3 regions of the Brenneria populi genome follow, and region 2 is predicted to be linked to each of the others. Evidence: predicted binding sites of a transcription regulator. Region 2 holds the regulator's gene; each other region holds the start of a gene.
The links. The regulator PurR, encoded in region 2, represses purine synthesis genes. The targets are predictions, from matches to a motif close to CANGCAAACGTTTGCNTG.

Region 1: a site for PurR is predicted at 8,092-8,109, ahead of purE (5-(carboxyamino)imidazole ribonucleotide mutase). Genes of this name have one in related genera too.
Region 3: a site for PurR is predicted at 3,145-3,162, ahead of VSX58_RS09810 (NCS2 family permease). Genes of this name have one in related genera too.

Annotation. Positions count from the first base shown of each region.
Region 1 is NZ_JAYWTM010000007.1:341,876-352,331, forward strand. Features, by position in the region: gene VSX58_RS11555 (ABC transporter permease subunit) at 1-1,912, shown strand, start outside; gene pstA (phosphate ABC transporter permease PstA) at 1,909-3,591, shown strand; gene pstB (phosphate ABC transporter ATP-binding protein PstB) at 3,643-4,422, shown strand; gene VSX58_RS11570 (HAAAP family serine/threonine permease) at 4,445-5,728, opposite strand; gene purK (5-(carboxyamino)imidazole ribonucleotide synthase) at 6,354-7,424, opposite strand; gene purE (5-(carboxyamino)imidazole ribonucleotide mutase) at 7,421-7,930, opposite strand; gene lpxH (UDP-2,3-diacylglucosamine diphosphatase) at 8,154-8,876, opposite strand; gene ppiB (peptidylprolyl isomerase B) at 8,887-9,381, opposite strand; gene VSX58_RS11595 (DoxX family protein) at 9,655-10,077, shown strand; gene cysS (cysteine--tRNA ligase) at 10,306-10,456, shown strand, end outside.
Region 2 is NZ_JAYWTM010000001.1:391,225-401,680, forward strand. Features, by position in the region: gene VSX58_RS01790 (zinc-binding dehydrogenase) at 1-698, shown strand, start outside; gene xylB (xylulokinase) at 900-2,588, opposite strand; gene VSX58_RS01800 (SemiSWEET family sugar transporter) at 3,028-3,435, shown strand; tRNA gene VSX58_RS01805 (tRNA-Val) at 3,759-3,835, opposite strand; gene VSX58_RS01810 (MATE family efflux transporter) at 4,027-5,400, opposite strand; gene VSX58_RS01815 (riboflavin synthase subunit alpha) at 5,849-6,484, shown strand; gene cfa (cyclopropane fatty acyl phospholipid synthase) at 6,563-7,723, opposite strand; gene purR (HTH-type transcriptional repressor PurR) at 8,184-9,215, opposite strand; gene cydH (cytochrome bd-I oxidase subunit CydH) at 9,587-9,676, shown strand; gene VSX58_RS01835 (C40 family peptidase) at 9,775-10,456, opposite strand, start outside.
Region 3 is NZ_JAYWTM010000006.1:489,765-500,220, forward strand. Features, by position in the region: gene VSX58_RS09795 (EAL domain-containing protein) at 1-327, opposite strand, end outside; gene VSX58_RS09800 (TOBE domain-containing protein) at 930-1,358, shown strand; gene lpxP (kdo(2)-lipid IV(A) palmitoleoyltransferase) at 2,076-2,999, shown strand; gene VSX58_RS09810 (NCS2 family permease) at 3,306-4,673, shown strand; gene VSX58_RS09815 (Na+/H+ antiporter) at 4,974-6,620, shown strand; gene VSX58_RS09820 (response regulator transcription factor) at 7,032-7,742, shown strand; gene VSX58_RS09825 (sensor histidine kinase) at 7,720-9,171, shown strand; gene VSX58_RS09830 (Flp family type IVb pilin) at 9,403-9,627, shown strand; gene VSX58_RS09835 (A24 family peptidase) at 9,636-10,187, shown strand; gene cpaB (Flp pilus assembly protein CpaB) at 10,236-10,456, shown strand, end outside.

The DNA of each region.
Region 1 (10,456 bases), on a different contig from region 2:
CATCGATCGGCAAGGCTACGGCGAATTTATTTCACTCTCGTCCGGTTTGGCGACGCAGCGTGTGCGGCTTGCGCCGTCGGTGAATTTACTGACGGAAAGCCATAACGATCGGCAGCTTTACGCGCTGGGCCAGTCTGACGGACGCATCCGCATCGTGCAGCCCTTGCTGCCGCCGAATGGAAATCTCCCCGCGCAGTGGAAATTCCCGTTCGGCGAGGAGCCGCTATCGCTGGGGCTGCCCGCGCAGCCGTTACGTCAGCTGAGCGTGGCGGCGGTTGCCGAAAAACGCCTGATAGTGGCGGCCGTCACCCAGGATTACCGTCTGACGGTCAGCGAAGTTGGGGAGGCGGGCGTGCGGCAACAGGCGCAGATCGAACTGCCTGAAAAGGCGGTCGACCAACTGCTGATAACGCCGGATGGCCGGCAAATTTATCTTCTCAACGGTACTCAACTGAGCGTATGGCAATCGGACGCCGGGCTGATACTGCGGGAGAAACGGCAGTTGGCCGAACAAGGCGCGGCGCGCCTGGCCTTACTGGCCGGCGGACGTTCGCTTCTGGTGCAATCGGCCGCAGGAGAGATCGCCCAGTGGTTTGACGTTCCGACGGAAGAGGGGATGCGGCTGACGGCCATCCGCCGGTTTACCCAGGCGGCGGGGGCATCGGCGTTGTTAGCCAGCGAGGCGCAGCGCAGGGTGTTTGCGACGCTGACGCCGCAGGGCGAGCTGTCCCTTTTCGCCAGCAAACAGCCGGACGCGCTGTTGACCGAACGGATCGCGCAGAACGCGCGATCGCTGGCGTTTTCTCCCCGCGGCCAGGCGATGCTGGTGGAGACGGAAAACGGCTGGCGGACGTACAAAGTGGACAACCCCTACCCGGATATCGGCTGGCGCGGGCTGTGGCAAAAACTATGGTATGAAAATTATCCCGAACCGGCCTATATCTGGCAGTCCACCGCTGCGGATGACGGCTATCAGGCTAAATTCAGCATGGTGCCGCTGATGCTGGGCACGCTGAAAGCCGCCGTCTACGCGATGCTTTTCGCTACGCCGCTGTCGCTGGCGGCCGCCGTCTATACCGCCTGCTTTATGTCTCCGGCGTTGCGACGCTGGATTAAACCGACGCTGGAGATCATGGGCGCGCTGCCGACGGTGGTGATCGGCCTGATTGCCGCCGTCTGGCTTGCGCCGCACTTCGCCGCCTATCTGTCGACCATCCTGGCTATGCCGTTTTTATTGGCGCTGGCCGTGCTCGCCAGCGGCCGGCTGCTGGAATCCCTGCCCGCCGGCTGGCGTAAATATTTCCCCGCCGGCTGGGATGCGCTGTTTCTGCTGCCGCCCATCCTGCTGGCGCTGGCGATCGGCTGCTGGCTGGGGCCGGCTCTGGAAATCCGGCTGCTGGGCCAGCCCTTATACCAGTGGCTGGGGGATGATTTCGTTCAGCGCAACTCGCTGGTGGCGGGCGTTGCGTTAGGATTCGCCCTGATCCCGCTAATCTTTTCGCTGGCGGAGGATGCGTTATTCAGCGTGCCGGCCCGTTTGAGCCAGGGCTCGTTGGCGTTGGGCGCCACGCCGTGGCAAACCTTGTGGCGCGTGGTGCTGCCTTCCGCCAGCGCCGGGATTTTCGCCGCGCTGATGCTCAGCTTCGGCCGCGCCGTAGGGGAAACCATGATCGTACTGATGGCGACGGGCAATACGCCGATTATCGATGAAAGCCTGCTCCTGGGGCTGCGCTCGCTGGCGGCCAATATCGCCATTGAAATGCCGGACGCCGTCATCAACGGCGGCCATTATCGGGTACTGTTCCTGACGGCGCTGGCGCTGTTCGTCTGCACTTTCGTGGTCAATACGCTGGCCGAGTCGATACGCCAGCGTTTGCGCCAGCGTTATCGTGATGAAGGAGAAAAAGCGTGAAGCGCTGGTTCCGTTCCGGCAAGCCGTGGATATGGCTGACGGCCGCATCCATCAGCGTCAGCCTGCTGGCGATGGCGGCGGTTTTCGTTTTACTGGCCGGGCAGGGCGTGCGCTATCTGTGGCCGCAACCGGTGTGGCTCTTTACTTTGCAACAGCCGGCCCCTTCGCAACAGCGGGCGGCGGCGCCGCAAGACGGGGCTTTCGCGCTGATCGGCGAGGTTTACGCTGAGCAGCGACTGTCACCGCAGCAGCTTAGGGATGCCGGGCTGCTGTTAGCCGCGCGGCCGGATGAAGCGGCGACGCGTTATCTGATCAAAACCGGCCGGCGCGAAATTTATGGCCAGAGCTTTCATCTGCTGCTATCCCGCGATGTTATCAGCCGTAGCAAACCGGCGGATATTCTGGCGCTGAGGCTGGCGAACAGCGACGTCGCCTATGGCTATCTGGCCGGTATGCTGGAGGATGGGCAACCCTTGCTGGCCGGCGATCTGCCCCGAACATTGCATCGCCGGGTGAAACAGGTTCAGGCGCTGTTGGCGATGGCGCAGGATATTCGCCTGGGAGAGATGGCGAAAATCAACCAGCGCTTCGACATGTTGCGTCTGGAAGAGAGAAAGCGGCGGCAGGCGGATACCCTGGATAGCCGGACGCAGGCGCGAATCAACGCCGAGCGGAGCGAATTACAGCGTCATTTCGCTGAGTTTTCTCTGCAATTGGCCGAACTTAACCGGGAGATTGACCGTGATAGGCTGCAGTTGCGCGATGCGAATGGCGTTATGCATCTTCTCCCGCTCAGGGATATTGAGCAGGCCTGGTATCCCAATGCGATGAGTCGCAGCCAGAAAATCGCCCACGGGGCGAAGCAGATTCGCTATATGCTGACGCACTATTCGCCCGATAGCAATCATCCCGGATATCTGTTCCCGGCGATTTTCGGTACGGTGCTTATGGTGGTGCTGATGACGATCGTCGTTATGCCGCTCGGCGTGATTGCCGCTGTTTATCTTCATGAATATGCGGGTAAAAATACGCTGACTCGCTGGGTCAGGATCGCCGTGGTCAATCTGGCCGGCGTTCCGTCGATCGTTTATGGCGTATTTGGCCTGGGGTTTTTCGTTTATCTGATCGGCGGCACGCTGGATCGGCTTTTTTATGCCGAAGCGTTGCCTAATCCGACGTTTGGTACGCCGGGGTTGCTGTGGGCGTCGCTGACGCTGGCGCTACTGACGCTGCCGGTGGTGATCGTCGCCACCGAAGAGGGATTATCGCGCATCCCGATGTCGGTGCGCTACGGTTCTCTGGCCCTGGGGGCCACGAAAGCCGAAACCTTGTGGCATGTGGTGCTGCCGATGGCGGTGCCGGCGATGATGACCGGGCTAATCCTCGCCGTCGCGCGCGCGGCGGGGGAAACCGCGCCGCTGATGCTGGTGGGGGTGGTGAAATCGGCGCCGGCGCTGCCGGTCGACGACCTTTTCCCCTATCTTCATCTGGAGCGAAAATTTATGCATCTGGGCTTTCAGATTTACGATCTGGCTTTTCAGAGCCCGGATGTGGAAGCGGTGCGGCCTCTGGTCTATATCACGGCGTTGCTGCTGGTATTGATTGTCGTCGCATTGAATCTGGCCGCGATGGGGATCCGCCATACGCTGCGTGAAAAATACCGTACGCTGTCACTCTGAATGCAGGATGAAATTATGGAATCAATAAAGTCGTCGCGGACATCGCCGGTTATGAGCGTTCCTCGGTTCAGTGATGAGCAGGTGGCGCTGTCCGTGGAGCATCTTCATCTCTATTACCGGGATAAACGGGCGCTGAATGATATTTCCCTGCGCATTCCCCAACATCGGGTAACCGCGCTGATCGGGTCGTCCGGCTGCGGCAAATCGACGCTGCTGCGCTGCTTTAATCGCATGAACGATCTGATCGACGGCTGCCGCACCGAGGGCGATATCTCTCTGTATGGCATGCCGATTACCGACCCGCAGCTGGACGTGTCGCTATTGCGCCGCCGGGTCGGCATGGTTTTTCAGCGGCCGAATCCCTTTCCCAAGTCCATTTATGAAAATGTGATTTACGGCCTGAGGCTGCAGGGCGTTCGGGACCGCCGTTTGCTGGATGAGGCGATGGAACATGCCTTGCGCGCGGCGGCGTTATGGCATGAGGTGAAAGATAGGCTCGGAGATAACGCGCTGACGCTTTCCAGCGGCCAGCAGCAGCGTCTGGTGATCGCGCGGGCGATCGCCATTAAGCCGGAGGTGTTGTTGCTGGATGAGCCGACTTCGGCGCTGGATCCTATCTCAACGCTGGTGATTGAAGAGCTGATCGGCGCCTTGAAGCGGCATTTCACGCTGGTGCTGGTGACGCACAACATGCAGCAGGCGGCGCGCGTTTCCGATTACACGGCATTTATCCATCAGGGGACGTTAATCGAATATAACCAAACGGATGATTTATTCACCTCGCCGACGCAACGCCGCACGGAAGATTACATTACCGGCCGGTTCTGTTAAAACCGGCGCTTTGCCGCCCGGCTTAACCAAACAGGCTGTAGATGATGGCGGAGATGGCGATCAGCCCCATGACGGTGATGAATAGGTTGCTGATATGGCCGCTGTATTTTTTCATCGCCGGGACTTTCTGAATGGCGTACATCGGCATAAGGAACAGCAGACAGGCGATGACGGGGCCGCCCAGGGTTTGAATCATGCCCAGAATACTTGGGTTCAGCGTCGCCACCATCCAGGTGGTGATCAGCATGAACGCGGCGGTAATGCGGTTCATCCTGGCGCTGGAAATGGTTTTACCCTTGCCGCGCTGCGCTTTCATCATCATGCCGTTGAAACCTTCGCTGGCGCCCAGATAGTGGCCGAGGAACGATTTGGAAATGGCGATGGCGGCGATAATCGGCGCCAGGTAGCCCATCATCGGGTTATTAAAGTGGTTCGCCAGATAAGAGAGGATGGAGATGTTCTGCGCCTTCGCTTCCATCAGCTCGGCCGGGGAGAGGGTGAGCACGCAGCTGAATACGAAACACATCACGGTGATCACCATCATGATATGGCTGTAGGAGAGAATGCGCGAGCATTTTCCGTCGGCTTCGTCACCATACTCTTTACGCTTGGCGACGGCGAACGAGGAGATAATCGGCGAGTGGTTGAAGGAGAAAACCATCACCGGAATAGCTAGCCACAGCGTCGCCAGCAGGCCATTGCCGGTTGCGTTATTGGTCAGCGACGCGTGTTCGAAAACCGCGGTGCTCCAGTATGGCACTAAATATAAAGCCAGGATCATTAAAACAGCGACGAAAGGGTATACCAGAATGCTCATTGCCTTAACGATCGCGGCTTCGCCAAAACGGACGATAAACATTAGTCCCAGAATTAATATCAACGACAGAATCGCTCGCGGCGGCGCGGGTAAGTGCATCTGGTGGATAATGAAACTCTCTACCGTATTGGTAATCGCCACGCCGTAAACCAGCAGAATGGGATAAATCGCGAAAAAATAGAGCAGCGTGATTAATTTTCCCGCGCCGACGCCGAAATGTTCTTCAACCACTTCGGTGATATCTTCGCCGCCTTTTTTACCCGATAAGACGAAACGGCATAGGGCGCGGTGAGAATAATAGGTCATCGGGAAAGCAATAACGGCCATAATGATTAATGGGATAAGACCGCCGATACCCGCATTTATCGGCAGAAACAGTACGCCGGCGCCAATCGCGGTGCCATAGAGGCCCAGCATCCAGACGGTATCGCTTTTCCGCCAGACTGAAGCCTGTTCCGCTATCTGGCCGCTATCTTGAATCGTGCTCATGCGAATTTCTCCTTAGTGAACGCCGTATATAAAAAATACAGTACCGGCACTCCGCCGCTACGGGAGCAAAAAATAAACAGGGCTATATACCCGTCATACTTCAAGTTGCCTATGCGTTGGCTTTGTTACTCGCTCCATCCATGGAGCTCGCCCCGTTGGGGCCGCCGCAAGCGGCGTTCAACTCTGCTCTTGGCAGATTTGTCGCTCACCCCAGTCACTTATTGCTGTAAGCTCCTGGGGATTCGCTGCGTCGCCGCGTTATTCGGCCTGATGGCCTCACCCCTTCGGGGTCAGCGCAAGCGCTGTTCAAAAACGCTTTGGCGTTTTTGTCCTGCAACTCGAATTATTTAGGGTATAACTATGCCGGTAAAAATACCGTTTTACCGCCGCATACTATATCTGAGCGGTCGAAAAATAATATTGATTCGAACGTGTAAATGAAGCGTATGGAATTATTTTGATAAACATATCGACGACTTAAAATATTAAGAGTGATGCGTTAATCGATATAAAAAGAGTAAAAAATAAGCAAAGTATTAACTAACGAAAAATATATCGCGATCAATTATTAATATTGTCTTCGGATATACGCCGGCGTATATCCGAAGAGAAAATAGCATGCGCCTCAGGCGGATAACGTCTCTTGCGCCCAGCGTAGACCGGGATGATAGTCGTCCGTCAACATGGCCGTCAGCGATTGTAACGTTTGGCGCAGATTCGCGTTGTCCTGCGCCTGTAAATTCAGGTGGCCGACCTTGCGCCCGGGGCGCACCTCTTTTTCATACCAGTGCAGGCGCACCAGCGGCAGCGACAGCCACTCCAGGTTGATCTCCGTGCCGATCAGATTGACCATCACCGACGCGCTGTCGACGGCGGGAGCCGGCATCGGCAGATCCAGAATCGCCCGCAGATGCAGCTCGAACTGGCTTATCGACGCGCCGTTTTGCGTCCAGTGCCCGCTGTTGTGCACGCGCGGCGCCAGTTCGTTAATCAGCAGGTCATCGCCGACAATAAAGCACTCCATCGCCATCACGCCGACATAGCCCAGTTCATGCATAATGGCCGACAGCATATGCTCCGCCTGCCGCTGCAATCGCGGCGCCGGGCGGGGAAGGGCGACGCTGGCGCGCAGGATGCCGTCCTGATGCAGATTATGCGTCAGCGGATAGAATACGCAGTCGCCATGGGCGTTGCGCGCGCCGACCAGCGATACCTCGCCGGAAAAGTTGATGCCTTGCTCGACGATACATGCGCCGTAGCAGTCCGCCGGAAGCGTATGCTGCTCGCCATCGCGCAGACGCCACTGTCCGCGGCCGTCGTAGCCGCCGACGCACCGCTTCACGATGGCCAGTTCGCCAAGCCGGGCGAAAACCTGCGGCCATTGATCGGCGCCGGCCAGCAACTGCCAGGGGGCGGTAGCCAACGCCAGGGAGTCCAGCAGCTGTTTTTGCGTCAGGCGATCGGCCAGACGCGGAAAAATATCGCGGTTAACGAATCCGGCATGCTGCGCCAGCTCCCGCGTGAGCGCGGTTTCCGGCCAGCGTTCGATTTCCGCGGTGATCACGCTGTTCTGAAACGGGACCGACTCCGGATCCGCGTTCAGCCCGACGGGGTAAACCGCGATACCCAAGGGTTCGCCGGCCTGGCGCAGCATTCTGCCCAGTTGGCCGTCGCCTAATACGCAAACCGGTTTCATGCTTCCTCCCGCGGGTCGGGATTGGACAACACGTCGTCGGTCTGACGTCGCCGCCAGTCCGCCAGGCGTACGGCGAGCGCCTGGTCATGCAGCGCCAGAATCTGCGCCGCCAGCAGCGCGGCGTTGGCGGCGCCGGCTTTGCCGATGGCCAACGTTCCGACCGGAACGCCGCGCGGCATCTGCACAATGGAATACAGGCTGTCGACGCCGCTCAGCGCCGCGCTTTGTACCGGCACGCCCAATACCGGCACCAGCGTTTTGGCCGCCAGCATGCCGGGTAAGTGCGCCGCGCCGCCGGCCCCGGCGATAATCACGTCAAAACCGTTTGTTGCCGCCTGCTCTGCGAAACTGAATAGCTTATCGGGCGTCCGGTGGGCGGAGACGATCTCCGCATGAAAGGGAATATTCAGCGTAGTGAGAATTTCCGCGGCAAACTGCATGGTGGCCCAGTCACTCTTTGAACCCATGACGATGGCGATTTTAGCCGGGGCGGCGTTGGATGACATGCCTGTAAAACTCCTGTGATTGACATGATGGCGATGTTGATGATGTCGCGTCGGTCAGGTATTTCCCGGGTGATGGTCTCGATGTTAATCATCGACGCATAGCGTAGCTCACCAATAGGGCTCTGACTTTGAGGGCGTAGAGCATATCACGACCTTATGGTAAGGAAAACGGTTGCGTCGATTGGAAAAATGAATCATAGGGCAAACGGCAGGGGGGAAACGGCTAGAATGGAAACGAAATCAGTTCGATATCCTGGGGGGTAACTTTGATCATTGAGCCTTCATGATGCCAGGCTCCGAGCACCGCGCGCCGGGCGCGGAAATTCCCGCTAACGATCTGATGGATCGCCGGGCGGTGGGTATGGCCGTGGATCATGGTATTCACCCGGTAGTGGCGTAAACGTTCGATAACCTGTTCGGGGTTAACATCCATAATCTCCAGCGACTTGCGCTGGTTGGCCTGCCGGCTGGCCGAACGCATCCCGGCGGCGATCCGCAGCCGCCATGCCAGGGGCAACAGCAGAAAAAAACGCTGTATCAGCGGATTATGCACCCGGCGGCGAAATTTCTGATAGGCGATATCGTCGGTGCACAGCGTATCGCCGTGCAGAATCAGGAGCCTATGGCCGTACAGGTCGAGCACATTCTCCGCGGGCAGCAGCGTGAGCCCGCTTCGCCTGGCGAAACGTTTGCCGATCAGAAAGTCCCGATTGCCATGCACGAAATAACAGGGCACCCCCTGTCGATGCAGCGTCAGCAGAGCATCGGCGACGGTGGCATGCAGCGGCTGCGGATCGTCATCGCCAATCCAGGCGTCGAACAGGTCGCCCAAAATATAGAGCGCGTCCGCATGCACGGCTTCATGGCGTAAAAAACGCAGAAAACCGGCGGTGATCGCCGGTTCATCAATACTTAAGTGCAGATCGGCAATAAACAGCGTCGCCATGCGACCGCAATTACTCGCTAACGGTAACGGAAGTGACGACGACGTCTTCTTTCGGCACGTCCTGGTGCATACCGCTGCGGCCCGTCGCCACGCCTTTGATTTTGTCCACGACGTCCATACCCTCGACGACTTCGGCGAACACGCAGTAGCCCCAGCCGTCGGCGCGTTCCGAACGGAAGTTCAGGAAGTCGTTATCAACCACGTTAATGAAGAACTGCGCCGTCGCGGAGTGCGGATCGTTGGTGCGGGCCATCGCCAGCGTGCCGCGGGTGTTTTTTAACCCGTTGTTGGCTTCATTCTTAATCGCCGTTTTGGTCGTTTTTTGCTGCATGCCCGGCGCAAAGCCCCCGCCCTGGATCATAAATCCATTGATAACGCGGTGAAAAATGGTGTTGTCGTAAAAGCCGCTGCGGCAGTAATCCAGAAAGTTTTCTACGGTAACCGGCGCTTTGTCTGCAAATGTGTTGATAACGATATCGCCGTGGTTGGTATGAAACGTGATCATAGTAATGAACCTTGCATAGCCATAATAGAGTAATGTGGAACGATGCTCGCCGAGTGTGCGAGCAACCAAGAGCGCACTTATAACATAACTGGCTTGCCGAGTCAGTATGCCCGGTATCTTTCCGGCCGTTTCCCTAATCGCCGGGGCGGTGAGCCGGGATGGGCTGATGGCGTTCGCTGTTTTGCATAATTCGCTTGTTCTTTAGCAGTAACAACGACTAATCTGAAACTGATTATCATTCTCCTTCGACATCACTAAACAGATAGGTGCATCATGCTGGACAGTATCAATCGCGTTTTTGATAAGCCGGATTTCGGCAAGCTGTTACTTCGTTTGTCTTTCAGTATCTTAATGTTGTTTCACGGCTGGCATAAAGTGCATAGCGGCGTCGGCGGCATTGAAGGCATGCTGGCGGCGGCGGGTCTGCCCGCGTTCATCGCCTACGGCGTTTACGTGGGCGAAGTCATTACGCCGCTGCTGATGATTTTGGGTATTTTCACCCGTCCGTCCGCGCTGATTTTCTCGCTAACGATGGTGACGGCGGCCTGGCTGGCGAATCCGAACGGCTTATTCGTTCTGGCTAAAACCGGCGCCTGGATTGCGGAACCGGCCGCGGTCTTCTTCTTTGCCGGTCTGGCCATCGCCTTTCTGGGGAGCGGCAAATACTCCGTGATGTCCAACCCGCGTTTACGCTGATAGCCTTTGCGTCAGTTGAACGGTATTGTTCTTGGCCCGGATCATTCCGGGCTTCGTTGCCTCTAGTCCTTATCGATTATCTGCTTATTCCGTCGACTCAGCCTTGCAATAGCGCAGGGTTCAGGTTTCAATACGCCGTTAGAGTTAAAAGCCCTAAATAAATCGATGTTGCTCACGCTTACAGCGAACAATGATTCACCTATCCTGCGAATACCATGGAACGTCCTGATGCTAAAGATTTTTAATACGCTGAGTCGCCAAAAAGAGGAATTCAAACCTATCCACGCCGGTCATGTGGGGATGTATGTGTGTGGCATTACCGTTTATGACCTGTGTCATATCGGTCACGGGCGTACTTTCGTGGCGTTTGACGTGGTGG
Region 2 (10,456 bases):
GCGGAAACAGCGAATACATTGTCGTGCCGCGCAGCAACCTGTTTTTGCTGCCGCCGGGCACGACGCCTACCGAAGGCGCTTTTTTCGAACCCATGACGGTCAGCCTGCACGCAATGGAGCTGGCCGGCGGCTGTCAGGATAAAGAGGTTATTATCATCGGCGCCGGCACTATTGGGTTACTGGCAATGCAGAGCGCCGCGGCTTTAGGTGCAAAATCGGTTACTGCCATTGATATCAATCCGGAACGCTTGGCGCTCGCGAAGCGTCTTGGCGTGAATTATGTCTACAATAGCGTGGAAATGAGCGCGGACGATATCAGTAACGCGCAGAAAGCGCGTCGGTTCGATCAGTTGATCCTTGAAACGGCCGGGGTGCCTCAAACAGTAGAACTCGCAATCAAGATTGCCGGTCCGCAGGCGCAGATTGGATTAATTGGTACGTTACACAATGGACTGTCATTAAGCGACAAAACATTCGGCCTTATTTTGCGCAAGGAGCTGAGAATATTAGGCAGTTGGATGAACTATTCCGGGGAGTGGCCTGGCGTTGAATGGAAAACTGCGACTCGCTTATTTACTGAAGGAAAGATTAATCTATCCGCGTTGATTGCTGTTCAGGGAAACCCCGAAGTGTATATCGATGCGGTGAAAGCGCTTGACGGCAGGCCGATGAACGGAAAAATCATGCTCGAATTTTAAAATAGCGACAAAGCTGGCTGAGCATAAAACTTTCCTATATCTATTTTTCACAATCGTTAATCTTGAATGCCGTGTTGCACATGGTCATAAGTATAATGTATTAATGGTCTTAAGGTCATGACGATCGTTGTGGCCTTTTTTATGCTAAGCCGGATTACGTAAATAAAGGGAAGCCGTTTTTATTTCCCGTACTGTGGCGCTTTATCTATTTAAATAATCGATTTTAATTTTATCAACCGCGGCATGATATGCATCATAAATATCTTTATATATATCATTTGCTCTGCTGTTTGGTTCAATTATGATTATTGAGGTTGACGTCGTTTTGAGAAAGTCGGGGATGCAGTATTCTAGCTCATTCGGTTCATCGTTGATAGAAACACAAAAGCACCAATGGGCCTGAATTGCCGCGCCGAGGGCTGCGGCATCTGGAATTAATGGTTTGGCTACGTTAATCCCCGTAATATCAGCGATCATTTGGCACCAGGTAGGGCTGTTAGAGCCGCCGCCGATTAAATTGATTCTATCGAAACGCAAATTGCATTTGTTAAAAATATCGATGCCACGACAAAGGTTGAATGTGACGCCTTCAACTACCGCCCGTAATAAATGGGGTTTGGTGAAATTGACCATAGTCATTCCGGTCAGGCTCCCTGTGATGCCCGGCAAATTGGGCAGGCGGGCGCCATTTAACCAGGGGAACGAGGATAAACCTTCGGCGCCAGGGACGCTTGCTTTGAGATAATTTTCAAAGTCGACAAATGAAATGTCCATCAATTGACGAAACGAATTTATTGCGTTAGTTACGTTCATCGTACTTACCAAGGGCAGCCAGCTGCCTGAAGATGAGCAAAATGTATTAATGTCCCTGTGTTTATTGCTGTCGATCTGTTTTTTCTGACAGGTGGATAATGTGCCTGAGGTCCCCAGACTCATCGTCAGTTGTCCTTCGGCTATATTGCCAGTGCCAATCGCGGACATCATATTGTCTCCGCCGCCGCTGGAAACAACGATTCCTTTATTAAGACCCAACAAGCGAGCCGCCTTTTCTGATAAGTATCCGTGAGGCTGGTGTGATTGAATTATTCTGGGAAGTTTTGGATATAAAGAGGGTTCGATTAAGTCAACTGCGGATTTGCACCATGTTTTTTGTACCGTATCAAAGTATCCGGTGCCAGAGGCGTCCCCAGGCTCGGCGCAATACTGACCGGTGAGGAAAAAATTTATGTATTCGTGAGGTAAAAGTATTTTTGCGATTTTATTGAAGTTAAAACGCTCGTTTTCTTTAATCCACAGGAGTTTTCCCAGGGTAAATGCGACAGGAATTTGTATCCCTAGCACATCGGATAGCTTTTTCTGGTAGGTCTCTTCATATTTATGCAGATAGTGCTGTAGCTGACTTTCGCATTCCGTGTCACACCATAATTTGGCGGGGCGAATGACCACATCGTTTTTATCTAAAATCACCAGTCCGTGCTGTTGTCCGGAAACGCCGATGCCGTTTACTTCCTTGGGCGAAATATGAGCCCTAGCTAGGACATCCTTTATACCTGCTTGCAGCGCATCAAGCCAGTCATGCGGATTTTGTTCCTTTTGACTGTGGCGATGGCTAATGAGTTTATGCACATTATAACTTGCGGTCATAACTTTTTGCGTTTTTTCATTCCACAGTAAAACCTTAGTACCCTGTGTACCACAATCAATTCCCAAGAACATAAATCCTCCTGCCGGTAAGATGAGTGGAAGTGATTGATAAGAGCATTTATTATAAAAATAACGTTTTTTAATAAGCGATCTTTTATCACATGAAGCAAAAAACGTGCTGTTATAATAATATTTTACTGGGCAGGTGTCATCAAAAATCACATGAGATATATGGTGATATGACATATCTCTCTTTTCAATCTGTGATTTATAAACCGCTAACCGTTTTTATGCGGTGACTGCGGGTGGTTTTATATTTTCGCCGCTTGTTTTTAATAAGGTGAAATATTGACGCGATGAGAAAAATGTATTTTACTTGTTTTCTGTTCTATTCTATGGCAATGTGATTATATAGGTTGATAGGGGATAGTGATAAAACAATCTTATTACCATGCTGATGATGACGGTTGGTACTATTTATTTTCAATAGTTCGCTTTTCCGATCTGTTTTCGTGCCTGCCCGCTTCTCAGCCTCCGCTTTGCATATTGATTTTTCTTTTATGCAAAATTTGAGGCGATCTGTTGAACACGCCGATTCATACCCTATTTGTATAAATTGAAATTTTTTCAATCGACAACCCACATGGGATAATGATGCATGCATACTCTTCGATAAGGAAAACTGATGAAAAATATAGTAGTTGTTTTCGCTACAATTATTTTGTGCGTTATCTCCGTTTTTTCTCTTTTCCGTTGGCCATTGGCGCTCGGGTCACTGGCGGCATGGATAACCACGGGATCTTTTGTCCTGCAGGTGATTCATATTTTGAAGAACCGGGATACCAGCGGATTATCAATAGGCATGTGGGCCGCGCTTTTCTTCGGCGTCACCTGTTGGTCGGCATATGGTTTTAAGCTTAATGATTACCCGTTATTAATAGCAAATAGCATCACGGCGGTAATGGCGTTGACGGTTATTATATTAAAGCTCTGGAATGAACGTCCTCGCAGAGATCCCAATGCGCGGAAATTGCGACGCATCCCTCATGTCATACTTAGACCAAGAATAAAAAGAGTCCGGCCGATAAAATAAATATTATTGTAAACAATGGGTTACTTATATTTGTGTCTTTGTGAAATATTTTTGTCGCGCGCTTAATACTAGTGAGAGTAATCATTTTTTAAACGAGAGCGATTATTATCATCAATGGATATCCATATAACTATATCGTTTTGTTCTGACTTGTTTTAACGCATATGGCTTAACCCAAAAACGGCGGCGGCGCGCTGTTTGGGCATCCCTCAAACGCACTGAAGAAGGTAGAATTCAGCGCAAGCGGTTGGAACATGAAGGGATGATTTTCATAGCTGCTTCAATGGGATATAAATATCGGCAAACGTCTATGGAACAAGAAATGGTGCGTTCTAATGGACTCGAACCATCGACCCCCACCATGTCAAGGTGGTGCTCTAACCAACTGAGCTAAGAACGCATATAAGAGAAGTCACGTGCCGTAAAACCGACTGGCTGTCCGACAGCGGGGACGAATATTAACGGGCGCGGTTGCTGCTGGCAAGAGGGAAAATGCAAATTTGCGTCATTGAACGGTGCGATTGCTGCGCTTCTATCCATCTCGCTGTTTTTTCAGCCATTCGGCGCCATCCGTGGCGACCGATCGCGCAATCAGCGTGCGGCGCGCGCCAGTATTCGCGCGGTCGGCTGGCGCTGGAGCAAACGAATCCTCGCGACCATCATAACGGCGGAGGCGGTCAGGCCGATGATGAATCCGCACCAGAAGCCCGCGGGGCCCATGCGCGGAACGATATAGTCGGTTAACGCCAGCAGGTAGCCGCTGGGGAGCCCCAATATCCAGTAGGCGACGAAGGTAATATAGAAGATCGAGCGGGTATCTTTATAACCTCTCAGTACGCCGCTGCCGATAGTCTGTATGGCATCCGATATTTGGTATACGGCGGCCAGCAGCATTAGCTGCGACGCCATCGCCACCACCGCCGGGTCCTGGTTGTACAGGCGGGCGATCGGTTCGCGCAATATACCGCTAAACATGGCGGTACAGAACGCCAGCGCCACGCCGCACAGGATACCGGTGGAAGAGGCGATGCGCGCGTTCTCGACCGATCCTTCTCCCAGCCGGTGGCCGACGCGAATGGTGGTCGCAATGCCGACGGACATCGGCAGCACGAACATCAGGGAACTGAAGTTGAGCGCAATCTGGTGTCCGGCGACGTCAACCACGCCAAGCGGCAGCACCAGCAGCGCCACCACGGCGAATAGCGTCACTTCAAACAGCAGCGCCAGCGCGATAGGCAGTCCCAGGGTGAATAGCCGTTTTAGCGCCGGCCAGTCGGGTTTGAAACCGGGCTGCTGTAGCTTGATGTCCCGCAGCCAGGCGGCGCGTTTGCTGTAGAGCGCCATCAGCAGGAACATAATCCAGTAAACGGAGGCGGTGGCGACGCCGCAGCCCACGCCCCCCAGCTCCGGCATGCCGAATTTGCCGTGAATCAGGATATAGTTGATCGGCATATTGATTAATAACCCGATGAAACCAATGATCATTCCGGGCATGGTTTTCGACAGCCCTTCGTTTTGACCGCGTAAAACCTGGTAAAAAAGGTAGCCCGGCACGCCCCAAAGCAGCGCCTGCAGATAGCCGACGGCCTTGTCCACCAGTTCGGGGGAGTCGTCATTCATCAGGCGGATAATATGCTCTCCCTGATAGAGCGCCAGCATGGTCAGCAGGGAAACGACCGAGGCCAGGAAAAACGCTTGTCTAATCTGATGCGCGATACGGTCGCGGCGGCCGGAACCATTTAACTGCGCCACAACGGGAATGAGCGCCATAAGCAGGCCGTGCCCGAAAAGAATGGCCGGCAACCAGATTGAGGTGCCGACGGCGACGGCCGCCATATCGGTGGCGCTGTACGCCCCGGCCATGATGGTATCCACTACCCCCATGGATGTTTGAGACACCTGCGCGATGATGACAGGGATCGCGAGCGCTAATAATTTACGCGCTTCCGACAGATACTTCTGCACAAATACCTACCTTGAATTGACGAACTTATACCCGTCATACTGCAAGCTGCATGAGCGTTGGCTTTGTTACTCGCCCCATCCGCGGGGCTCGCCCCGTTCGGGGTCAGCGCAAGCGCTGTTCAAAAACGCTTTGGCGTTTTTGTCCTGCGACTCGAATTATTTAGGGTATAGCGAGATGATTAAATGTGGATGGACACACTGATACCACGAATAGCGATAAGCGTATTATTGTAACGGCTTGGCGGAAGTAAATCAGCTTACCGGAAAATAAATTAATCAAAGGTTCAAGAAAGGTTTAAATATATACCGATGATTGGCCGTCAGGTTTGGTTTTCATCGTAATATGGGGCAAACTGCAGGATTGTTATTGATGACGAGCGGCAATAGACAGTTGCCCGTATCGCTTCGCGCTCATTCCATTTACATCTTTCTTTGAGAGGCAGGCCGTATGTTTACCGGTATTGTTCAGGGCACCGCGCCGGTGGTGTCTATTGATGAAAAAGTCAATTTTCGCACCCATGTTCTTCAACTGCCGCCTGAGCTATTGCCGGGATTGGTGCCCGGCGCTTCAGTGGCCAACAACGGCTGCTGCCTGACGGTCACGTCGGTAAATGGCGATCGCGTGAGTTTCGATCTGATGAAAGAGACGCTCAGACTGACCAACCTGGGTGATATCGTGGAAGGCGACAGCGTCAACCTTGAGCGTGCGGCAAAGTTCGGCGATGAGATCGGCGGGCACGTTATGTCCGGTCATATCATCTGCACGGCGGAGGTGGCGAAAATTCTGGTTTCAGAAAACAACCATCAAATTTGGTTCCGCCTGGCGGATGAATCGCTGATGAAGTATGTGTTGCATAAAGGTTTTATCGGCATTGACGGCATAAGCCTGACCATCGGCGAAGTGACCCGCAGCCGCTTCTGCGTTCATCTGATCCCCGAAACGCTAAACCGCACCACGTTGGGACAAAAGCGGCTGGGGCAAAGGGTGAATATCGAAATCGATCCGCAAACCCAGGCCGTGGTGGATACGGTAGAGCGGGTCTTGGCCAGCCGGCAGGTGAACGATCCGGCCAGCGAAGAGTAACCCGGCGACCGCCAGGGGAGGCGGGGCGAAAAAAAACCGCCCATGCGTTTTCCCTGGGCGGTTCGATGGCGCAGGCGATTAGCGCGGAACGCGTATCCCGCCTTCAACGCCGTCCTTACTGAAAAGCACCTGCCAGAGCTGAATATTCCGGGCGCGGAACGCGCCGGCGCAGGCGTTGAGGTAGTAGCTGAACATACGGCGGAAGCGTGCGGAATAACGCTCGGAAAGCTCAGGCCAGTGCTGCTGGAAGCGTTCGAACCAGGCCATCAGCGTGCGATCATAGTCGGCGCCGAAATTATGCCAGTCTTCCATCACCATATAGGGCTCGCTGGCGCGCGCGACATGCTGAACGGAGGGGATACAGCCGTTGGGGAAAATGTATTTGTTAATCCAGGGATCAACTTCCGAGTCGGTTTTTTGGGCGCCGATGGTGTGCAGTAAAAACAGGCCGTCGGGCTTAAGGTTCTTATTGACGATACGAAAATAGGTATCGTAATTCTTGGGGCCGACATGCTCAAACATGCCGACGGAAACGACCCGGTCAAACTGCAAATCCAAATCGCGGTAGTCCTGCAATAAAATCGTAACGTCCAGATCCCGACAGCGCTGCTGGGCCAATTTTTGCTGCTCTTTGGAGATGGTTACGCCTACGACGGAGACGCCATAGCGACGGGCGGCGAATTCGGACAATCCCCCCCAGCCGCAGCCGATATCCAATAGCTTCATCCCCGGCTTCAGCTGGAGCTTTTCGCAGATCATTTGCAGCTTGTCCTCCTGCGCCTGTTCAAGCGTGGCGGCCTGTTTCCAGTAGCCGCAAGAGTATTGCATGTAAGGGTCCAGCATTAGCGTAAAGAGGTCGTTGCCTAAATCATAATGCTCTTTGCCGACGATCCAGGCGCGTCTTTTCGACTGCAGATTAATCGCCCTTGCGGCGATGACGCGCACAATGTCTTTCAGATGGTGGGGGACCTTTTTATCCAGACCGGCGCGCAGTATGCGATGAAAGAATATATCCAGCCTGTCGCATTCCCACCATCCGTCCATATAGCTTTCGCCCAATCCCAGAGAGCCTTCACGCAATACGCGTTTAAAAAAATCGGGATTTTTTACCTTAATATCAAAAGGGCGGGAGCCGTTGATTTTGATATCGGCCGTGTCCAGCATTTCACGAACAATTTGAAACCAGGAGTCGCCACGGCTTCCTACTCCTTCTACGTCCTCTACACACGATGAACTCATAATTTCTCCCTACCTTGCTGCTCACGGTGAAAAACGGCAAGGAAAGCATAGACAATTTTTTACCCAATATCGGCATCGGTGGGTATCACCCATCGTCTACCCTCTGAATAACAAGAGGAAAATGAAGAGAAAAAGCCGGTACGCAAATACGTAGGGGCACTCATCCTTAAAATAAATACGCACATCCGATATGCGCTCGCACTATACCCTTCATACTTCGAGCCGCAGGCGCGTTGATGAAGAGTCGTTTATCTGAACAAGCTCATCGGGCGCACCCCTGCCGCTTTCCTGCGTTCGACATCTGTTGGGTATCAAGGATAGTGAATAAAAGAGATAAAAATGCTTGTTGTCGTTGAACCGCTAATTAGTTTATGACTGCTTCAGCCAGGGTACAAGTATAAATTGGCTGAAGCAGAGTAGGGGCATATGGCTTTGGCAGGGGATAAAACCGCGTGCGTTCTCAGGAATAGCGGCGATAATCGCGGAACGGGCCGTCGGCGACGGAACGGCGCTCGATTAGCGTAGGGTGAACCTCGATGACCTGTGCCTCTTCGCGTTTGCTGGTGATACGGTCTAAAAGCATCGACAGGGCGGACTGTCCCAGGCGTTCTTTCGGCTGGTGAATAGTGGTCAGCGCCGGAGTGAAAAAGCGGGCGTGGCGCACATTGTCGTAGCCGATGACTGATATATCCTGAGGAACGCGCAGCCCTAACTCATCCGCCGCGCAGATTGCGCCCATCGCCATAATATCTCCGCCGCAGAAAACGGCCGTGGGGCGATGTTTCTGCGCCAGAATTTGCTGCATCGCTTTATAGCCGGATTCGGGCTCGAAATCGCCTTGCACGATCCATTCATCATGAATCTGAATCTCGGCGTCTTTCAGCGCTTTTAAAAAGCCGAGATAGCGTCCGCTGCCGGTATTCCGCTCCAGGGTACCGTGAATGGCGCCGATCTCCCGGTGACCGCGTTCGATAAGATAACGCCCCGCCATATAGCCGCCTTCAAAAGCGTTATCAATAATGGTATCGGTAAAATCGCTGTGGGCTTCGCCCCAATCCATCACCACCATCGGAATACTGCGGTAGTCTTCCAGCATGGCGAGTAATTTAGGCGGGTATTCGGCGCACATCACCAGCAGGCCGTCGACGCGCTTTTGCGCCAGCATCGAGAGATAGGCGCGCTGCTTATCGATGTCGTTATGCGAATTGCACAAAATCATCGTGTAGCCTTTGGCATAGCAGCCGTTTTCCACGGCTTCGATGATCTCCGCAAAGTAGGGCGCTTCGCTGGAGGTCGCCAGCAGGCCGATGGACTTGGTGTTATTCACCTTAAGGCTGCGCGCCACGGCGCTGGGGGAGTAGTGTAATTCTTTAATGGCGGCCCTGACGGCCGCTTTGGTTTCTTCGGCGACGAAACGTGTTTTATTTATCACGTGCGATACGGTTGTGGTCGAAACGCCCGCGCGCTTCGCCACATCTTTGATCGTTGCCATGTAACAATGACTCCTAACCGACTCGTTATGGTCGTATGTATATAGTTAATCGTTTGCCTGCGTTTAACGTTCTCTTTCTATGTAAAAAAACAGAATTTCACAGGGAGAATGCCGAATGTTGTACCTGAAGGGGCAAGGCTGACTTTTTCAACCAATACGCGGCGTGTCGTCAAACAGCGAATTTTGTCCGATCTGACACGAAAGTGAAAGCGGTAATTTATCTATTAGTGATACGCCGGTACGAGTTTTTTTAGTCGGGCTATGAAACAATTGCTATTGTTATATAAGACCTGCTTTCGCCCGCCATAAAGTTCCGGCGTTAAAGTCGGTTAATATTTTTTCTGTTCATTTTTGTAACAAAGGAGATGCCGATGGATGCCGATCTGAAAATTTCTCTGCTGGCCACCGTTGGTGCGTTGGTGCTTATTATTGCGTTCAGCTTCGTCGCGGTATTGAATTAATCGCTATCGAGCCGCCTTGCGTTTTACTCTCGCTATATGCTTCGGGCGCGTTTTAAACGGTAAAACGCGCCCGAATATTTTGCGATGCGGCCCGCTGCTTAGCGAATGGTCTGCGGCGTGACGACGCGCCGCGCGCCGACATAGTGATCCTGCCAGTAATCCTCGTTCAATTTACTGATGCGGATATCGGAGCCCGTCCGCGGCGACTGAATGAACTTTCCGTTACCCACATAGACGCCAACGTGATCGGCGGCGCCGCGGTTATTGATGCGGAAGAAAACCAAATCGCCGCTTTCCAGTTCGCTCTTTTTGATCGGCGCGGCGTCGCGCAAATGGTACATCTCATTCGCCGTGCGCGGGATGGGGATTTTCACCACGTCTTTGTATGCGTAATAGACCAGTCCGCTGCAGTCGAATCCGGTGAAGGGCGATGAGCCGCCCCAATGATAGGGTTTGCCCACTTGTCCCATCAGCTTATTCATCGCGGTCAATTTGGCGTGCTGATAGCGTTTTTTATGCGCTTCGCTCAGGGTTAGCTCTTTTTCCGCCGCGCCTTTTAGGCCGCTTTTTACTTTGGCGCGCGAGGAGGAGGCGTAACGCGCTTCATTTTTTAAATGTAACGCCTTGAGGTTTTTCTTAATCAGCGCCGGCGTGTCGTTTTTCATTTTCGAACGGGGTGATTCCTGCTTATGCCCGGCGAGGTGAATGACTTTAATTTTATTATTCGTCGCGCCGTTGGCCTTGGCGCTATCCGTCGCTTTGCTTTTTGTTTTTACCGGC
Region 3 (10,456 bases), on a different contig from region 2:
ATTCCTGACGTTCCTATCCTGGGATAAAAATATCGCCATGGTAAAGTCGATATTTATCGATAGAGATATATTGTTTTCAATAAAATAACGCTGTTTCTGCGTAATGGATTCCAGCTGATCCAGCAGCAATGCCTGTTTTTCAGCGCGGCTCATTTGCTGAATACGTTTTTCCGAGCATGGCCCCTCATCGTTAAATCGGGTAAGCAGCTCCATCGCGAATACCTGATTCTGGCAGCTGTAAATGGGCTCTATAACATAATGCCTCTTAGCGCACGAGATTGAATCGACAGTCATCACGATTCCCTGGGTTGGCGATGTTTTGAACATTATTGATCGATCTATAAAACTGATCAATATAAATATATTTACCTATAAAACTGATTGATTTTTCGATCGATTATGGTTGTTTGATAGGCCAATCCTTTGATAGAGATGGAAAAAAAAGATTATTGGAAATTTAAGGAAAACGAACGAATTATTTGAATAAGAATGTTTTATGCCAATGCCCGCAAACAAGCTTGGTTACTCGCGGGCGGTTTTTTTTCTGGCGCAGACATAATTTTTCGTTACCATTCATATTCAGTAACATTCAATTTTTTGCAAGCTGAATCACCCACTGTCTGTAGCACTTTCGGCTATTTCTTATACGGTTACGCGGTTCTAATACTGAATACAATCTATCGATTATCGATTTTTATATAATAACCGCCGCGCGGCGCGTCGATCGCAAGCCGGCGTGATGACGGGATTATTGGTGATTTTCCATCCTGCTTTTCGTTATCTCATTTGGGCGTCGTGCGGTATCGCCATTATTTGGCCGATGGTTCGCAGTCAGATTGCCGCGGGCATGATTGCGTAAAATGAGCGAAGTGTTGTACGTTATTCAGACCAGAAATATTTCAATTAACCTGGATATTAGCGAGGTGAGTATGTCAGTTTCTGCGAGGAATCAACTAGCCGGCGTCGTCTCTTCCATTGTGGAGGGCGCGGTTAACAATGAAGTTGTCCTGAAACTGGACAGCGGCGATTTGCTGACAACCGTGATTACCAAGGCAAGTAGTACGTCTCTCGATTTGGCTCCTGGTAAAAAGGCGATTGCATTAGTGAAAGCGCCTTGGGTTATTATTGCTTCATTAGACAGTGGTCTGAATTTTTCCGCCCGCAATCAGCTCGCGGGGAAAGTAAAAAATATCGTAAAAGGCGCCGTTAATTCGATGGTCCATATTGAAACCAGCAATGGTTTAACTCTGACATCGAGCGTCACCAATGAAAGTCTTGACGAAATGGCGATAGCGGATGGGAGCGACGTTATTGCGCTGATTAAGGCTTCCAGTATTATTCTGGCGACGCATAAATAACGGTTATACCCGCCATACTTCAAGCTGCCTGTGCGTTGGCTTTGTTACTCGCCCCAGTCACTTACTGCTGTAAGCTCCTGGGATTAATGAGAGACACCCTGTCTCTCACCGCAGGCCAGCCTTTGGCTGGTCAAATTCGTTCCTGACGAATTTGTCGCAGCAATGCCGCGTTATTCGGCTGAGGAATTCCCACAAATTTGGGGAAGAATTTCTGTCAGTGCGGCGAAGGTTTCGTGCGCACTAACCATTGTTGAATCATGCGGTTATCGCCGCACGCGCCCGACACAGGGGCTCAGCGCCAGCCCCCCGCGACCCCGGGCTTTTCGCGGGAAATGATGAACTCCGTTGGGGTTCACCCTAGGAGCCAGCGCAAGCGCTGTTCAAAAACGCTTTGGCGTTTTGCCCCGCAGCTCGAATTATTTCGCTCCCGGATATTTTTCCGGGGGAATTATTTACATCATCACTGTTCCTATCCCTGCGGCGAATCGGGTATGATGCGCCGGCACAATCGCCGCCGACCGGTCGGACTCGTTCACTTCATATGACCCCTTCCATGACCCGCTTTCCATCCTTGTCCTTAGCTTTGGGATTTAAGACGGTTAGATTGAATTTAATACGCTATGGCAACTATATACGATAAGTAGTGTCACAGTGGTTACGGCGCGGCCAGGCGATTCTTTATGTGGTGCGCGCTATGGTCACTTACAGACGAGTCTCATGAAAATTAAACAGAAATTTACCAGAACATTACTCCATCCGCGCTACTGGCTCACTTGGTTCGGTCTGGGGATCCTCTTTCTTCTGGTTCAACTGCCTTACCCGCTGCTGATGAGAATCGGCGGCGGAGCAGGGCGTTTTTCCCGATTTTTTCTAAAACGCAGAGTGGCCATCGCCCGGCGTAATCTTGAACTCTGCTTTCCCCATCTTTCGGTTGAAGAGCGAGAGACGATGATCGTCGATAACTTCTCTTCGCTGGGAATGGCGCTGGTGGAAACGGGCATGGCCTGGTTTTGGTCGGATCGCCGCGTTCGCTATTGGTTTGACGTGTCGGGACTGGAGAATTTGCGCCAGGCGTGCGCTAAAGGACATGGGGTGATGGCGATAGGCATTCACTTTATGTCGCTGGAGCTGGGCGGCAGGGCAATGGGGCTATGCCAGCCGATGATGGCCATGTATCGTCCCCACAACAACAAAGTCATGGAGTTGGTGCAAACCTGGGGCCGCTCGCGTTCCAACAAGGCGATGATCGATCGTAGGGATCTGCGCGGTATGGTTCATGCGCTGAAGCGCGGAGAGACGGTATGGTTCGCTCCCGATCAGGATTACGGTCCGAAAGGGAGTATTTTCGCGCCGTTCTTTGCGGTAAAAAACGCGGCGACCACCAATGGCACTTTTACGATCGCGCGCTTGGCGAAACCGTCGATGATCACCATCGTCTTGATTCGCAAGCCCCGCGCTTTCGGGTATAAGCTGGTGATTCAGCCTGAATTACAGGATTATCCGTACCGCGACGAGCATGAAGCCGCCTGTTACATGAATAAAGTGGTGGAAAAAGAGATCATGCGCGCGCCGGAGCAGTACCTTTGGCTGCATCGCCGCTTTAAAACGCGCCCGCTCGGCGAGGTCTCTCTATATGCCTGAATGCGGGCCGGCCCGTTAAATTCCCAATCATCGCATCGACAACAATGGCTGCCGGCAGGCGGCCGTTTTTGCTATCGGCAAATAGTCTTGATTAGCAGTTGAAATGCACGCCGGTGAAGCAGGATAATCACTCGCTTCAAATAACCTGGCGAAATTTTGCGTTTTTGCAGCGAACGAAGTAATCGTTTGCGTACGTAGTTTCAGGGTTCATGGCGTGTTGATCGCATTGACGCATACCCGGCGCAAGGCCGGGGGAACCGCCGACGATTTACCTTAAATAATAACGAGATTTCAGGGGATACCACCATGTCAAACACCACTCGTCAGGCTGATAGTGCGGTACGCCCGCATGGCGCGCTTGATGCCTTTTTTAAAATCACGCAGCGCGGCAGCAACGTGCGCCAGGAGATCTTGGCGGGGCTAACCACGTTTCTGGCCATGGTCTACTCGGTTATTGTTGTTCCCGGCATGTTGGGGAAGGCGGGCTTTCCGCCGGCGGCCGTCTTTGTCGCAACCTGTCTGGTCGCCGGATTGGGTTCATTGCTGATGGGGCTGTGGGCGAATCTGCCGATGGCTATCGGCTGTGCGATTTCTCTGACCGCTTTTACGGCATTCAGTCTGGTATTGGGCCAGCAGATTAGTATCCCGGTCGCGCTGGGCGCGATTTTCCTGATGGGGGTTCTGTTCACCGTCATTTCCGCCACCGGCATCCGTTCCTGGATCCTGCGCAATCTTCCGCTTGGGGTCGCTCATGGCACCGGGATCGGCATCGGTCTGTTTTTGTTGATTATCGCCGCCAACGGCATTGGCCTGGTGATTAAAAATCCGCTTGATGGGCTACCGGTGGCGCTGGGCAACTTCACGTCTTTCCCGGTTGTTATGGCGCTGCTGGGGTTGGCGGCCACTATCGGGCTGGAAAGACGCCGCGTGCCGGGCGGCATTTTGTTGGTGATTATCGCCATTTCCATTCTCGGGCTGATCTTCGATCCGAATGTTAAATATCAGGGCTGGTTCGCCTGGCCGAGCCTGAGCGGCGAAGACGGCGCTTCTCTGATTTTCAGCCTGGATATCATGGGCGCCTTGCAGCCGGTGGTGTTGCCCAGCGTTTTGGCGCTGGTGATGACGGCGGTATTTGATGCGACCGGTACGATCCGCGCGGTCGCCGGTCAGGCTAATCTGCTGGATAAAGACGGACAAATCGTTAATGGCGGTAAGGCGCTGACCTCCGACTCCGTCAGCAGCATTTTATCCAGCCTGGTCGGGACATCGCCGGCGGCGGTCTATATCGAATCCGCCGCGGGCACGGCTGCCGGCGGTAAAACCGGTTTGACCGCCACCGTGGTCGGCGTGCTGTTTCTGCTGATCCTGTTCTTGTCCCCGTTGTCTTATCTGGTTCCCGGATATGCGACGGCGCCGGCGCTGATGTATGTCGGTTTGCTGATGCTGGGCAATGTGACCAAACTGGATTTCGACGATTTCGTCGATGCGATGTCGGGTCTGGTTTGCGCCGTGTTTATCGTGCTGACCTGCAATATCGTGACCGGCATTATGCTGGGTTTCGGCTCGCTGGTGCTGGGCCGTATCTTCTCCGGCGAATGGCGTAAACTGAATATCGGCACCGTGCTGATCGCCATCGCGCTGGTGGTGTTTTACGCCGGCGGCTGGGCGCTCTAACCGTCTCGGATGCGGGGGGCATCGCCCCCCGTGGTCGCCCTGAATCTCTCGATTCGACCGACGGGTTTGTCAGCTCGCTCTTCCTATTTTTCTTCTTCTCTTTTTCTTTCCGTTTCACGCCGGAACTTCATTGATTATGAGTTGAGGTTCGGTATGTGAAAATGCGAAAAATATAAATTTTTTCCTCTCAGATATTCATTTTAGTGACAGAATAGATACGTTAAATATGAGGTTGTACTTCATGGGATCGGCGGGCGCTAAGCCACTTTTTAATGTTGCAGGAGAGAGTCTAAGGAAAGCATGGAAATCTTTTTTACTATTCTTATTTTGACCCTGGTGGTTTCTCTATCCGGTGTGGTTACACGAATTCTGCCTTTTCAAATACCTCTTCCTTTAATGCAAATCGCCGTCGGCGCCATACTTGCCGTGCCTCAGTTTGGTCTGCACGTTGATTTCAATCCCGAGCTGTTCATGGTGCTGTTTATTCCGCCGCTGCTGTTTGCCGACGGCTGGAAAACGCCGACGCATGAATTTTTCAAACACGGGCGCGAGATTATAGGCCTGGCGCTGATTCTGGTGTTGATTACCGTGGTGGGCGTCGGCTATTTCATCTATTGGATGGTGCCGGGAATGCCGCTGATTGCCGCTTTCGCGCTGGCGGCCGTCCTGTCTCCCACCGACGCCGTGGCGCTCTCCGGCATCGTGGGGGAGGGGCGCATCCCGAAAAAACTGATGGGGATCCTGCAGGGCGAGGCCCTGATGAATGACGCATCCGGCCTGGTGTCGCTGAAGTTCGCCGTCGCCGTCGCCATGGGAACCATGGTGTTCAGCGTCTCCGGCGCCACGCTGGCGTTTATTAAAGTCGCGCTGGGCGGGCTGCTGGCCGGGGTGGCCGTTACCTGGGTGTATAGTAAATCGCTGCGCCTTATCAGCCGCTGGAGCGGCAATGACGCCGCCACCCAAATCGTGCTGCTGCTGCTGCTGCCCTTCGCGGCCTATCTGATCGCCGAACATATCGGGGTGTCGGGCATTCTGGCGGCGGTCGCCTCCGGGATGACCATCGGCCAATCCGGCGTGATCCGCAATGCCCCGCTGAACATGCGGCTGCGCGCCAACGGCGTCTGGTCGATGCTGGAGTTTGTGTTTAACGGCATGGTGTTCATTATGCTGGGTCTGCAGTTGCCGGGAATTCTGGAAACCTCGATAACCCAGGCGGAGCTGGACCCGACGGTGGAAACCTGGATGCTGTTCACCGATATCGCGGTGATTTATGCGGCGCTGCTATTTCTGCGTTTTGGCTGGCTGTGGCTGATGAAGAGATACAGCCTGCATATCCAGAAAAAGAAACCGATGGCGTTCGCCGAATTCACGACGCGTGAGCTGTGGATCTCCTCGTTTGCCGGCGTGCGCGGCGCCATTACGCTGGCGGGCGTGCTTTCCATCCCCCTGCTGCTGACCGACGGCACCGCTTTCCCATCCCGCTATCAGCTGGTGTTTATCGCCACCGGCGTCATTTTGTTTTCTCTGCTGTGCGGCGTGTTGGCGCTGCCGCTGCTGCTGCGGGGAATCGTAGTAGCGGATAAAGCGGTTTACGCCAAAGAGGAGCAAATGGCGCGCAGCTCCGCCGCGAAAGTGGCTATCGATAGCCTGCATAAAATGGAGGAGCGGCTGGCGGCCGATCGTGAAGAGAATATCGACGAGCAGGTGCTGAAAGAGGTCAGCGCCCGGGTGATAGGCAACCTGCGGCGGCAGGTCGCCGGTCAGGACGATCTGGAGCACAGCCTGATGATTGAGAACCTGGAGCGCCGTTTCCGGCTGACGGCGTTGAATTCGGAACGCGCGGAGCTGTATCACCTGCGCGCCACGCAGCAAATCAGCAATGAAACGCTGCTGAAAATGCTGCGCGAGTTGGATCTGCTGGAGGCGGTGCTGAGCGAAAGAGAGTAAGGCCGGTTTCCGCTCGACGCATCACCGCATCGTTATTTCCTCCCCTTGATGACTCCCCGCCGCCTGCGCGGCGGGGATCTTTTCTAAATCCTTACGTGCGAAAGTCGTTCTCGCAGGGGTAAGGACTTGTCACTAAATGATAATGATTGTTATTATCTGGCTAATAATGTTCAGCGGGCACTTTCCGCGCACGCCGCGTTTCCGGCCGGCGCCAAAGAGAGTGCGTCGCTTTTGGCGGCCGTCTGAAATAATAAATCGGTAAACTCCTTTTTATTTGGCGTTGCGAAATCGTCGGCGATATTTAATCGCCCGGCGTCTCCCTGCCGGGAGCCGTTCGTTTTGTCCGATTTCGATGCTCGCCATAAACCATAAATTCGCTATGAGAATAGCGACATTTAGCAGGGGAAAATTATGCGCGTACTGGTAGTTGATGATGATTCCGTACTGTGCCATTGGTTAAGTTCGAAATTACATTCGCACGGCCACTCATGCCGGATGGTGCACGATGGGGCGCATGCATTAAAAGCTATAAAAGATGAGGTCTATGATGTCGTGCTGCTGGACAGAATGCTGCCGATTATGGACGGCTTTTCCGTATTGCGTGAATTACAAGGGTCGCGCCATCCGCCGATTATGCTGCTTTCCGCATTAGACCGGGATGTGGATCGGGTGATGGGGCTGGAGCTCGGCGCGGAGGATTATCTGGGCAAACCTTTTAATTTTAACGAATTAAGGTTGCGTCTGGATATTATGGCGCGGCGCGTCAAACGCCATGAAGAGAGTGCCTCCGTGCTGACGTTCGAAGACCTGCAGCTCGACCGCCTGCAACGGGTCGCCTGGCGCGGCGGCCGGCGCATCGAACTGACGGATAAAGAAATTAAGCTATTGATTATTTTAATGGAAAATCAGGGCCGGGCGGTTACGCGCACCATGCTGCTGGAACGGGTATGGGGGTATCACTTCGATCCGCAAACCAATTTGATTGACGTTCATATGTCGAAACTGCGGGCGAAAATAGATAAGGGTTTCCCGCATCCGTTAATTAAAACCCTAAGGGCTATGGGATACGCATTGGGTTCTGTTGATAAGGATAGAACAGATGTTGGCAGCTATTCTGAATAGAATAAAAACGCAAAGGCGCTGTTGGCAAACGAAAATTAAACACTGGCAATTGGTGGGGGCAAGTCAATATCCCGATTTCGTCTGTACGGCTAATTTCCGACAATCGATCACCATCGTTTTTTTATTTCTATTAATGATGCTGATGAGCATTGTCGGTTTTAGTTCGCTCAGCGAAACGTTAATCAAAACCCATGTCCGTGAAGTTATTATGGGTAATATTCATGATTACGCCATGCAGTCGCGTTTAACCAATACCGCCACTTTGATTACGCAATTGCGCCAGGATAATTTGGCGAAGAGCGATGAATTGCCGCTTTTTCTGGTGATGGATAACGGCGGTAATATTCTGTACCACAATCATCCGCTGAAAAATTTGCCGAGCACCCGCTGTCGGATGGACGTGGCGTGCCTGAAAGATATTTTCTCCGACAAAAACGATCCTCAGCTGATCGGCCTCTCGGTGATGCTGAATGACGGCGGCGTGCTGTTTACCGCCTATAACATCCGGCCGATGCTGGAGCGGGTGAGGACCATCCCTCTGGTGACGGGCGCCGGGCTATTCGCGGTGCTGCTGTTTTGCCTGCTGGTCAGCCGCCATTTCAGCCTGCGCGGTTTACGCAGCGTCGAGAGAATTCGAACGGCCCTGCACCGTTACAGCACCGGCGAACGGCAGGTAAGAATGCCGCTGTCGCCCTATGGCGATGATTTCGACGGCCTGAGCGCGGAAATCAACCAGAATCTGGAGCGCATTGAGCGGCTGATGGAGCAGGTGCGCAGCACCTCCAGCCATATCGCCCATGAATTGCGCACGCCGCTGACGCACCTGCAAAACCGCTTGTTCAATCTGAGCGAGCGCGCCGGTCTGGATGACGATATGCGTGATGAACTGAGCCTGGCGACCGGGGAGGTCAATAAGATTCTCGGGCTGTTCCGCACGGTGATGCGTATTGGCGAAATCGAGAGCGGGCGCTGTATCCATCAATTTGAACAAATCGAAGCGCGGCGGCTGCTGGAAGAAGTGAGCGAATATTATCAGCCGTTGGCGGAAGAGCGCGGCTGCCGCCTGCTGATAGAGATTAAGGCGGGCATTCAGCTGTTTGGCGATCGGGCTTTGTTATTTCAGGCGTTGGCCAATCTGGTGGAGAATGCGCTGAAATACGCCGCGCAGGGCAAAGAGATCACGCTGGGCGTGAAGCTCTATCAGGGCTGGATCGCGCTGAACGTCGCCGACCGCGGGCCGGGCATTCCGGCGGCGCAGCACGAAAAGGCGCAGCGGCGTTTTCAACGGCTGGAAAGCGGGCTGAAACAGTCCGGCTATGGGCTGGGGCTGTCGCTGGTTAAAGCGATTACCGACCTGCACGGCGGCAAACTCTGCCTGGAATCCGCCAATCCGGGATTGAATGTTTATTTATGTCTTAAACGCTGTTAAATCCTCAGTAAACCCCTGTAAAAAACCGGTAAATACATCATCTCCATGGTTGGTGTGAGGTTGTATTAATATTTGATTTAAAATGATAATTTTTTGTATGCAAAGATTAATAAATATTAATGTTCTGCCGCTTGTCGTTCTTGATAATAAGTCTCATTATTGCTGCTGTTAGCATCATGGCTCCCGTTATTCGCCATGACTTCTTTGGCTGCGGAATAAGAGATGATCCCCATGAATAATATGAAAACAAAGCTGCGTTCTTTCCTGCGCGATGAAAGCGGTGTGACGGCAATCGAATACGGCATTCTGGCGGCGGCGATGGCGGCGGCGATCGGCGCGATTTTCGGCAGCGACGGCATCTTCGTGCAGGCGCTGAATGAAAAATTCCGCGAAATCGCCGATCAGATCACCGGCTCCGGCACCAGCGGCTCCAGTACCTCGGGAACGGCGAAATAAGCCCAGTGATCGCGTATTACACGCACTGGCCGCAAACGATATTACTGGCGGGATGCCTGCTGTGGTGCGTCGGGACCGATCTGTTGGCGCGTAAGATTCCCAATCAGGCGATAGTGATTTTATTGGCGGGATGGTTGGCTTTCGGCGTCATCGATATCCTGCAATCCGGCGCGTTCGACAGGCATAAGCTACAGCAGGCGTTATGGGCGTTGCCGGGCGCGGCGCTTGTGCTGATTAGCGGTTTCCTGCTTTTCCTCACCGGCAGACTCGGCGCCGGAGACGTAAAGCTGATGAGCGTTTTATGTCTGTGGGTCGGATATGGACACCAGATCGTTTTCGTCATGATCACCGCGCTGGCGGGCGGGGTGCTGGCGCTGGGGTTGCCTCTGCTCAATACCGTGCCGGCCGCGGTCGCCATGGGAATTCAGATGATCAACCGGATGTTTAAAAGCCGGTTCCCCGTGCCGCCTGCGCTGCCGACCGAACTTTCTCAGGGCATTCCTTACGGTATCGCGATTGCGTTCGGCGCGATGTATGTCCTGATTTTTCCCTTGTTCTAATTTCTGTCGCTATTTTTAAGACGCGCACGGCTTAGGTAGGCAAATTGCATGAAAGTTAACTCTACATACGTACTCTCAGGGGCGCTTATTCTGGCGGGGGCGGTCGCGTTGATGGTGCGCAGTCATTTGTCGTCGCCACCGCCGGCGCCGCCGGCGGTGGTCAAGGCGCCGGAGCAAACGGCGGTTCTGGTGGCGGCGAAAGACCTTCAACCCGGCGATTTTCTTGATTCCTCTTCGCTGCGCTGGCAGGTCACCGCAGAGCCGGTATC